3 regions of the Nisaea acidiphila genome follow, and region 3 is predicted to be linked to each of the others. Evidence: riboswitches for the same ligand, from Rfam matches in the RefSeq annotation. Region 3 holds a riboswitch; each other region holds the start of a gene.
What was found. A riboswitch is a leader RNA that binds a small molecule or an ion and turns the genes downstream of it on or off. The one in region 3 is predicted to bind cobalamin.

Region 1 (3,255 bases), 1.7 Mb from region 3:
CAATCGCAGCTGATGTCAGCGCCTATATTGGCGATCTCGGTCCGCTCTTTACGTCCATATCGAACCGCTTGGCGCCGGGCGGCACATTGTTGATGACGGCACACGAACTCACCGGCCCGGACGAGAATGGAATTGGCATCGGCCGCGACGGCGTTCACTGCCATAGTGCCGGCTACCTTCGCGATACGGCAGAGCATGCGGGACTGTCTTTGACCGAGTTGCGGCAGGGCTCGATGCGCGACGAGGGTGACATGCCGCTGGCGACCTTGTTCCTCGCATTCACAAAACTGCGACAATCCAGAGTTTGACCCGCTGCCGCTCCGGCATGCTAAGGATTTCGGATCGCGTATTTGCCGAGAGGGACCGGCCGATGGAGCTCAAATTCGATTCCCGCAGGGATATTCTGGAAGTCTTTCCGACCCGCCTTTTCATGTTCGCGATCGAGGGTGCCGCTCCGCTCAACGACGCGCTGAAGGCTGCCGCGCTCGGCCGGGAGGCGGCCGGCGAGGCGAATGCCGGCGGCGCGGTCGGCGGCTGGCGCTCAACGGACAACCTGTTCGACTGGCCGGATAAAGGTATCGACACCATCCGTCAGACAGCGCTCGGGGCGGCCCAAACCGTCATCCCGCAAATCGTGGGCGGCGAAAGCAGCTTCGAAACCGAACTCACGGGATATGTCACGGTGCTGCGCTATGGCGGCTACGAAAAGCGGCATCTCTCGCCCGGCCACCATCTGACGATGGTCTACACCGTCGAGGCCGGTGACGCGCCGAATGCGGACGCACCGGAGAGTGGCACCATCGAGATCGACGACCCCCGGGCCCAGGCCGAACTCGCCAGTCTGCCGATCGATACCGTCGGGCGCTCGGTAATGGTTACGCCGCAGAACGGGCAGCTCATGGTCTTCCCGAGCTGGCTGCATTTCCATACGAACCCGTATTTCGGCGACGGCGAACGGGTGTCGCTGACAATCAATGCGGAAATTTCGGATCTGAAGCGTAAATAACGCTCAAACGGAGAGATTAAGCAGCGCCCCGCGCTCAAGCTGCTCTGCGAGGGCAACCCGCTCGGCCGACTCGGCATCGAAGAGAGCCTGACGGCGCTGTTCCGCCGTATCCGAAGCGGAAGCTGCCGCGCCCCGTGCGTCCCGGAGATCGGCCTCGCGCTGCGCCACAACCTGCTCGGCCGCCTGCAACGCGGATTGCGCCTGCGAGACGGCCTGGCTCTGCTGGGCGGAAGAGGAACTGCCGATGACGGACGCCGCCGTCACCGCAGGACTATCCGCTGCCGATACAGGCTCGGGCGCTTCCGGGACGGAGGCCGTCGTGGCGGCTGACTGCGAGGCACCCGTAAGGTTGAGCGCGACGAGTTGCTGCGAAGCTGAAGTCGTTGACGCGATTGCCATACGATGACTTCCGAAAAGGACCCGGCAAAAACCGGTTACTAGATTCAGATAGTGTAATTATAGCTGAATTTAACCGTCTGAGTCGATTCGGCCGGTCCCTGCCTATTGACAGCGCTCCGGGCGCGTCGGACAAGAGACCCGTTGACGGTTCCCCACCGGGGATCAAAAGGGAACGTGAAGGTCCGGCGCAAACTGCCGCGATCAAGTCACGGCTGCCCCCGCAACTGTAGCCGGCGAGCGCTTCGTCCGGAGGCCACTGGCGGCAGGCAACTGCCGCCGGGAAGGTGGACGGAGCGCGGTGACCCGGCGAGCCAGGAGACCTGCCGTCAGCATCGTCGCCCGCTTCGGTCCGGGGTGTGTCCGGGGCACGGTCTTCCGTTCGGTGACGAGACGTGACATCACCGGCCTGAGGAAGGCCCGAGGAGGCAGACATGAGTGAGAAGATCCCCGCCACAGTCATCACCGGATTTCTCGGTGCCGGCAAGACCAGCATGATCCGGCACCTGGTTGAGAACAACGGCGGCCGCCGCTTCGCCTTCATCATCAACGAGTTCGGCGATCTCGGCGTCGACCGCGAGCTCTTGACCGGCTGCGGCATCGAGGGCTGCAGCGACGAGGATGTGATCGAGCTCGCCAACGGCTGCATCTGCTGCACCGTCGCGGACGATTTCCTGCCGACCATCGAGGCGATCCTCGCCCGCCCGGACAAGCCGGACCACATCATCATCGAGACCTCCGGCCTCGCCCTGCCGAAGCCGCTGGTGAAGGCCTTTGCCTGGCCGGAAGTGCGCACCCGCACCACCGTCGACGGCGTGATCGCGGTGATCGACGCCGCCGCCGTCTCCGAGGGCCGCTTCGCCGACGATCATGACGCGGTGCAGGGCCAGCGCGAAGCCGACGAGTCGCTCGACCACGAGAGCCCGCTCGAGGAGCTGTTCGAGGAACAGCTGCAATGCGCCGACATGGTGGTGCTGAACAAGACCGACCTCATGGACGAAGCCGGGCTCGTCAAGGTGCGGGAAACCGTCTCCTCCTATCTCAGGGGCGGGGTAAAGACCGTCGCCAGTGCCCACGGCCAGCTCGGAGCGGACGTGCTGCTCGGTCTCGGCGCCGCGGCGGAGGACGATCTCGACAGCCGGCCCTCGCACCATGACGACGGGCACGAGCACGACCATGACGATTTCGACAGCTTCGTGCTGCCGCTCTCCTCGGTCGAGGACGTGGACGCGCTGGAAGAGCGCATCATCGCCGCCGTGCGGGACCACGACATCCTCCGCGTGAAGGGCTTCCTCGACATTCCGGGCAAACCGATGCGCCAGGTGATCCAAGGCGTCGGCCCGCGCATCCAGCGCTATTTCGACCGCGACTGGAAGGGCGGCGAGACACGGGAATCCCGGCTTGTCGTGATTGGCCATCACGGGCTCGACCGTGCCGCCATCGCCGCCGCCATCGCCGGCTAACGCACCCGCCCTCTCCCACCCGGAGGCCCCATGCATCTTCTGGCGGCGACACCCGGCACGGTCACCGACGGCAGCGAGGCGGTCGATCTCGACCAGACCCCCGGCGACATCCTGTTCCTGAGCGCGGCGGACACCGAACTCTCCTGCCTCGCCCAGGGCTATGCGCAGGTGCGGGCAGGACATGACGGCCCGTTCCCGAGCCTGCGTCTCGCCAACCTCATGCAGCTTGGCCACAACCTCTCCGTCGACCTCTATGTCGAGGAGATGGCGGCGCATGCGAAGCTTATCGTCGCGCGCGTGATCGGCGGCAGCGGCTACTGGCCCTACGGCGTCGAGCAGCTCTCGGCCTACTGCCGCCGCAGAGAAATCCCGCTCGCCTTCCTGCCCGGC
Region 2 (3,255 bases), 1.4 Mb from region 3:
GAAACGACGCGATCCGGTTTTACGAGAGCCTCGGATTCACGGCCAGCCACGAGGGGTTCAAGCTGAAGGTCTGAGCGATTGGTCGATACCTGTCCTGATTTTTGCACAAAGACAGGGTTGCGAAATCAAGGCCCGGCGCATCGCTGCAGTACACGCGCCTCACCGCAACATCGCTTCTAAAGGCTCAAGCTACACCACCCCAAAGGCCAGCATCGCGTCTCCGACCTTCTTGAAACCGGCGATGTTCGCGCCTTTCACGTAATTGCAGAAGCCGTCGCCCTGCAGGCCGGCCTCGTAGCAGCGCTTGTGGATACCGTCCATGATCGAGCGCAGCAGATCGCGCAGTTCCTCGCTGGAAAGCGCGCGGCGGGCGGAGTTCTGGCTCATCTCAAGGCCGGACATCGCGACGCCGCCGGCATTCGCGGCCTTTGCCGGACCGAACAGGACGCCCGCCTCGAGGAAGGCATGCACACCGTCGAGGCTGGTCGGCATGTTGGCGCCTTCCGCCACCGCCTTGCAGCCGTTCGCCAGCAGGGTCTTCGCATCCTCGAGATCGATCTCGTTCTGCGTCGCACAAGGGAGCGCCAGGTCCGCCGCCACACCCCAGGGACGCTTGCCCTGGTGATATTCCGCCCCGGGGAAATGTTCGGCATATTCGGAAATCCGGCCGCGGCGGACGTTTTTCAATTCCTTCACCCACTCGATCTTCTCCAGATCGATCCCGTCCGGATCGTAAATGAAACCGGCCGAGTCGGAGAGGGTCAGCACCTTGCCGCCGCGATGGTTCACCTTCTCGGCGGCATGGGTGGCGACATTGCCGGAGCCCGAGATCACCGCGGTCTTGCCCTCGATCTGCTCGCCTTTGGTATGGAGCATGTCCTCCATGAAATAGACCGCGCCATAGCCTGTGGCCTCCGGGCGCATCTCGCTGCCGCCATATTCCAGGCCCTTGCCGGTCAGCACGCCGGTGAAGTTGTTCGTGATGCGCTTGTACTGGCCGAACATGTAGCCGATCTCGCGCCCGCCGACGCCGATATCGCCCGCCGGTACATCCGTGTCGTGGCCCACATGTCGGTAGAGCTCCGTCATGAAGGACTGACAGAAACGCATGACCTCCGCCGCCGACTTGCCTTTCGGATCGAAATCGGCCCCGCCCTTGCCGCCGCCCATCGGCAAACCGGTCAGCGAATTCTTGAAGATCTGCTCGAAGGCGAGGAACTTCAGCACCGACTGGGTAACGGACGGATGAAAGCGCAGCCCCCCCTTATAAGGTCCGATGGCGTTGTTCGCCTGGATCCGGAACCCCCTGTTGACCTGGACGTCGCCCTTGTCGTCCTGCCAGCACACACGGAAACTGACGATCCGGTCCGGCTCGGTCAGCCGCTCCAGGATTTTCGCGTCGCGATACTTTGGATTGGCCTCGACGAACGGCATGATGTCCGCCGCGACTTCCTGCACGGCCTGGAGAAACTCCGGCTCTCCGGGATTTCGGGCTTTGACCCGCTCCATGAAACCTTCAAGCTCGGTCGATTGATCCGCGGCCATCGTCTCTCTCCCTATGACGGGCAATCCGTCCGTTTTCTTGAGTCCCGAAGTGTGCGCAGGGGGGACACGCCGAAACAACCTTACATTTTCCAATAAGAAGAAAAACGCGGCCCTGGGTAGATGCGGGATACTTCCGGCAACACGCGACGCTAGCCTCTTCAAAAAGCAGTTGATCCGCCGAGCGATATCCCGGAGTCTGTCGGACGATATGGGTTCCATCGCGGGCCAAGCCTGCGGGGACTTAAGAGGGAACACGGAAGGGACGACCCAAGAGGGGCCCGGGCCGTGACTGCCCCCGCAACTGTGAGCGTGAGCCGTTTCCACAATGCCACTGGCCCCGGCCGGGAAGGCGGAAAGACGGCAGGGAACGCAAGTCAGGAAACCTGCCCATGTCCATGTCCAACCCGGCCGGGCGCCCGCCCGGCGCTCTACCGCACGGAGGGTGCGGGAAAGGAAGCGATTTATGCATATCGAACCCGGTGTCGTGAACGGCGCGAAAATTCTGCTCAGCTATGGCACCGCGGCCGGCTGCCTCGGCGGCCTCGCCAAGCTGTCCTGGAACACGATCAAGAACGACGGCCTGACGCAGCTTGTCCTGCGCAGCGCGATCACGACCGCGCTCGTCTTCTGTTTCTTCCAGGTCCTCCCGCACTATCCGGTTGGCGTTTCCGAGGTGCATTTCATCCTCGGCTCCACCCTCTTCCTCATGTTCGGTCTCGCGCCGGCGGCGATCGGCCTCGCCCTCGGCCTGCTGATCCAGGGCGTGCTGTTCGCGCCGTTCGACCTGCCGCAATACGGCATGAACATCACCACGCTGCTGGTGCCGCTGATGGCGGTCTATCTGGTCGCGCAGAAGATCATCCCGGCGAAGACCGCCTACAAGGATGTCGGCTACGGTCAGGCGCTCGCGCTCTCGACCGCCTATCAGGGCGGCGTGGTCGCCTGGGTCGGTTTCTGGGCCTTCTACGGCCAGGGCTTCGGCGCCGAGACACTTAGCCAGGTGGGCCTGTTCGGCGGCGCTTACATGATGGTTATCATCGTCGAGCCGCTGGCGGATCTGGCGATCCTCGCCGCTGCGAAGACGCTGCACCAGATGAAGGACAGCCCGCTGTTCCACGACCGGCTCTACCGGGCCGGCGTCTGAGACAGGCGTTCCTGAAAGAGAAAACGGCCTCTCCGGAGGCCGTTTTTTTATGCCCAAAAGCTCTGCGGCCCCGTCCTCATCGGTAGGCCTGGCTCAGCGGTAGGTCTGGCCGCCGTCGAGGTCGACCACGATTCCGGTCGCCCATCCGGCCCGCGGAGAACAGAGGAAGGTCACCACGTCGGCAATCTCGTCTACCGTCGCCGCCCGGCCAAGCGGCTGACCGGCGAGAAAGTCCTGCCAGCGGTCCTCGTCGCCCTTTTCGTCTTTCGCCTTCGTCTTCAGCAGCGTAACCAGCCGGTCGGTCTCCACCAGCCCCGGATTGACCCCGAGCACCCGCATCCCGTCGGCGAGCGCGTTCGATCCCATCGCCTTGGTGAAGGCGTTGAGCGAGGCATTGCCTGCCGTGCCCGCAATGTATTTCGGGTCGAGCTTCACACCGGCGAGGCCGATCACGTTGAAAATCACGCCGCCACCGTTCGCCTTCATCACCGGGTAGAAGGCCCGCGCCATGTTGATATAACCGAAGACCTTGAGGTCCCAAGCCTCACGCCAGGTCGCCTCGACCA
Region 3 (3,255 bases):
ATGACCTTCCCCGGATTCATGATGTTCTTCGGATCGAGGGCCTGTTTCACCGATTTCATCAGCGCGATCTTCGAGGGTGAGCCGTATTTTTCGAGATAGGGCAGTTTTTCCGAGCCGATCCCGTGCTCGGCGGAGATGCTGCCGCCGAGAGCGAGCGCGGTCTCGTACATGCGCTTGGTCAGGCCCGGCTTCTTCTCCTCCCACTCGGCCTCGCTGACCGAGGCCGGCTTGCGCGCCGTGTAGTGGATGTTGCCGTCGCCCATATGACCGAAGCAGTTGAAGAACAGGCCCGGCAAGTAAGCGTTCATCGTGGCCTGCGACTGCTCGAGATAGTCCGCGACGCGGGAAACCGGGACCGAGACGTCCCCGGCGATGCGGGGCGTGCCCTCGCGCTTGCCGGCCTCGGCCTGTTCCTCGCGGATCCGCCAGAGTTCCCGGCGCTGTGCCTCGCTCTCCGCGATCACCCCGTCGGTCACCCAGCCTTTCTCCATGGCCTCTGCGAAAATCGCCTCGAGCTTGGCGCGCAGGTCGTCCAGCGGCGACGAGGTTCCCATTTCCAGCAGCACGTACCAGGGCGAGGGTTCGGCCAGCGGATCGACGATGCCGTCGATGAATTTCAGCGCCATGTCGAAGGAGGCCCGCGGCATGATCTCGAAGGCGAGGACGGTGTCGCCGGACATTTCCCGGGCACTTGTGAGCAGGTGCTGCGCCTCGTGCGGCGACGGCACGGCAAGCATCGCGGTCTCGCGGACGCGCGGCAGCGGCATCAGGCGGAAGGCGGCGGCGGTGACGATCCCCAGCGTGCCCTCGGCGCCGATGAAGAGCTGCTTCATGTCGTAGCCGGTATTGTTCTTGCGCAGCGTTTCCAGCCCGTCGAACACGGAGCCGTCCGCCAGCACGGCCTCGATGCCGAGGATCTGCTCGCGGGTGTTGCCGTACTTGATCGTGTTGTTGCCGCCGGCATTGGTCGAGAGCGTGCCGCCGACCGTGCTGGAGCCTTCGCTGGCGAGCGAGAGCGGGAACAGCCGGCCCGCCTCGGCCGCGACCGCCTGCATGTTCTGGATGATGCAGCCCGCCTCGGCGACCATGGCGTAATTGTCCGGGTCGAGCGTGCGCACGGCAGTCAGCCGGTCGGTCGAGAGCACGATGGTCGGCCTGGGCTCGGTCGGCACGGAGCCGATGGCGAGCCCGGTATTGCCGCCTTGCGGCACGATGCAGATCCCGGCCTTCGCCGCCGCACGGACCACCGCCGCCGTCTCTTCGGTCGAGGCCGGCCGCGCCACGCCAAGCGCCTCGCCCTCCGGCGCGCCGCGCCAGTCGGTCCGGTACTTCAGCGTGTCGTTCGCATCCTCGAGCCAGCCTTTCGGGCCCAGGGCCGCCCGGATCTCGGCAAGCGCCGCGTCGATGGATTGGGGCGTCTGATCGTTCACCCACTCTCTCCCGTTGAGACAAATTCAGCCGGGAGGCTAGCAGCGATCCAGCGGGGCGCCAATCAGACCGGCAGTCGATTTATGGAACTTCTCTCTGTCACTTCGAGCCGCTGTGCCGCCCCGAAGAGCACGCCGATGCGGCGCGCCGCCTCCTGCATGCCGCAGGCGAAATCCTCGCTGGAAGTCTCGGCACGGACCATGGAAAGGGACTGCGACAGCGTCCTGTCGTCCTCGGCGACGCTGAGCAGCGTCAGGATCAGGGTGGCGAGATCGCGGTCCGGCGCGGCCGCCGAATCGTTGTCGGGAATCTGGGAATAGAGTCGGGTCATCGAAACCTCCTCCGGGGCACCCCGCCCGGGCTGGAATGGGACACACATGTGTTGGCAGGTTTCCTGACTCCCGGCTCCTCGATCCCGACCGCCTTCCCAGCCTTTTGAGGCCAGTGGCAATACCGGTCGGATCCAGCCGGCTACAGTTGCGGGGGCAGTCCCGGACTTGCCGCCTGCGGCGGCGCACCGGATTCCCTTTCGTCCCGAAGGACAACCAACATCGAGAGGCTCGTTTCTCGCGGCGCCGCTGTCAAGCGCCGCGCCGCAGCATCAGGCGCGCAACATCCGCTCCAGCTCGCGGATGAAGGATTCCCGGTCCCTTTTCGAGAAGGCGGGGCCGCCGCCGGAGACCTCGCCCATTGCCCGGAGGTCCGACATCAGGTCGCGCATCGCCATCGCCATGCCGATTCCCGCCTCGGTGAATTCCCGCCCTCCATGCCCGAGCGCCTTGGCGCCGGCCTCGATCGCCCGCTTGGCGAGCGGGATATCGCCGGTGACGACGATGTCGCCCGGCTTTACCCGTTCGGCGATCCAGTCGTCCGCCGCGTCGAATTTGTCCGAGACCAGCACGTTCTTCACGTTCGCCCGGTCTCCGGTGCGGAAGCCCCGGTTGCTGACGATGTAGAAATTCGCCTCCGTGCGATCGGCGATCGCAAGGATCTCGGTCTTCACCGGGCAGGCATCGGCGTCGACATAAACAGACTTCATTGCAGGTTTGGCCTCTATGGCGGAGGAGCATCCCTTGCTAGGGTCCGCTCCAATGGAATTCACAGGAAACGAACCCAAGAAGCACGGATGTACAAAGTCCTTCAAGATCTGACGGTGGTCGAGGGCGCCTCCTTCATCGCCGCTCCCTCCTGCACCCTCAACATGCTGCAGATGGGCGCCACGGTAATCCGGTTCGACGCGATCGGCGGCGGACTCGATTACCGGCGCTGGCCGAAGGCACCGAACGGAGCGAGTCTTTACTGGGAAGGCCTCAATAAAGGCAAGAAATCCGTCGCCCTTGATCTGCGCAATCCGGAGGGCCGCGAGCTCGCGCTGCGCCTTGCGACGGCGCCGGGCGAAGGCCGCGGTCTCTTCGTCACCAACTATCCGGTTTCCGGCTTCCTCTCGCACGAGGCGCTGAAGGCACGGCGCGAGGACATCATCAGTCTCCGTGTCATGGGCTGGGCCGACGGGACGCAGGGTGTCGACTACACCGCGAATGCCGGCGCCGGCTTCCCGCTGATGACCGGCGAGCCGGGCCTTCCGGGCGAGAAGCGGCCGGTGAACCACGTGCTGCCCGCCTGGGACCTGATCGCCGGTGCGCAGGCCGCCTTCGCCCTGCTCGCCGCAGAGCGGGAGCGGCAGAAGTCCGGCGAAGGGGTGGAGATCCGCCTCCCCCTCGGCGATATCGCCCTCTCGACGCTCGGGACCCTCGGACAGGTCGCCGAGGTAATGACGGAGCCGGAGGACCGCCCGAGCTATGGCAACGACGTGTTCGGCGCCTTCGG

Region 1: another riboswitch for cobalamin. It lies ahead of cobW (cobalamin biosynthesis protein CobW); the one in region 3 lies ahead of NUH88_RS21215 (hypothetical protein).
Region 2: another riboswitch for cobalamin. It lies ahead of NUH88_RS14495 (energy-coupling factor ABC transporter permease); the one in region 3 lies ahead of NUH88_RS21215 (hypothetical protein).

What each region holds. Positions count from the first base shown of each region.
Region 1 is NZ_CP102480.1:2,823,013-2,826,267, reverse strand. It holds gene NUH88_RS13170 (class I SAM-dependent DNA methyltransferase) at 1-308, shown strand, start outside; gene NUH88_RS13165 (putative 2OG-Fe(II) oxygenase) at 371-1,006, shown strand; gene NUH88_RS13160 (hypothetical protein) at 1,010-1,405, opposite strand; cobalamin riboswitch at 1,534-1,747, shown strand; gene cobW (cobalamin biosynthesis protein CobW) at 1,837-2,865, shown strand; gene cobN (cobaltochelatase subunit CobN) at 2,896-3,255, shown strand, end outside.
Region 2 is NZ_CP102480.1:3,123,988-3,127,242, reverse strand. It holds gene NUH88_RS14505 (GNAT family N-acetyltransferase) at 1-74, shown strand, start outside; gene gdhA (NADP-specific glutamate dehydrogenase) at 190-1,545, opposite strand; cobalamin riboswitch at 1,739-1,950, shown strand; gene NUH88_RS14495 (energy-coupling factor ABC transporter permease) at 2,009-2,689, shown strand; gene NUH88_RS14490 (short-chain dehydrogenase/reductase) at 2,783-3,255, opposite strand, start outside.
Region 3 is NZ_CP102480.1:4,528,971-4,532,225, reverse strand. It holds gene NUH88_RS21220 (FAD-binding oxidoreductase) at 1-1,430, opposite strand, end outside; gene NUH88_RS21215 (hypothetical protein) at 1,493-1,759, opposite strand; cobalamin riboswitch at 1,796-1,993, opposite strand; gene NUH88_RS21210 (YaiI/YqxD family protein) at 2,030-2,467, opposite strand; gene NUH88_RS21205 (CoA transferase) at 2,555-3,255, shown strand, end outside.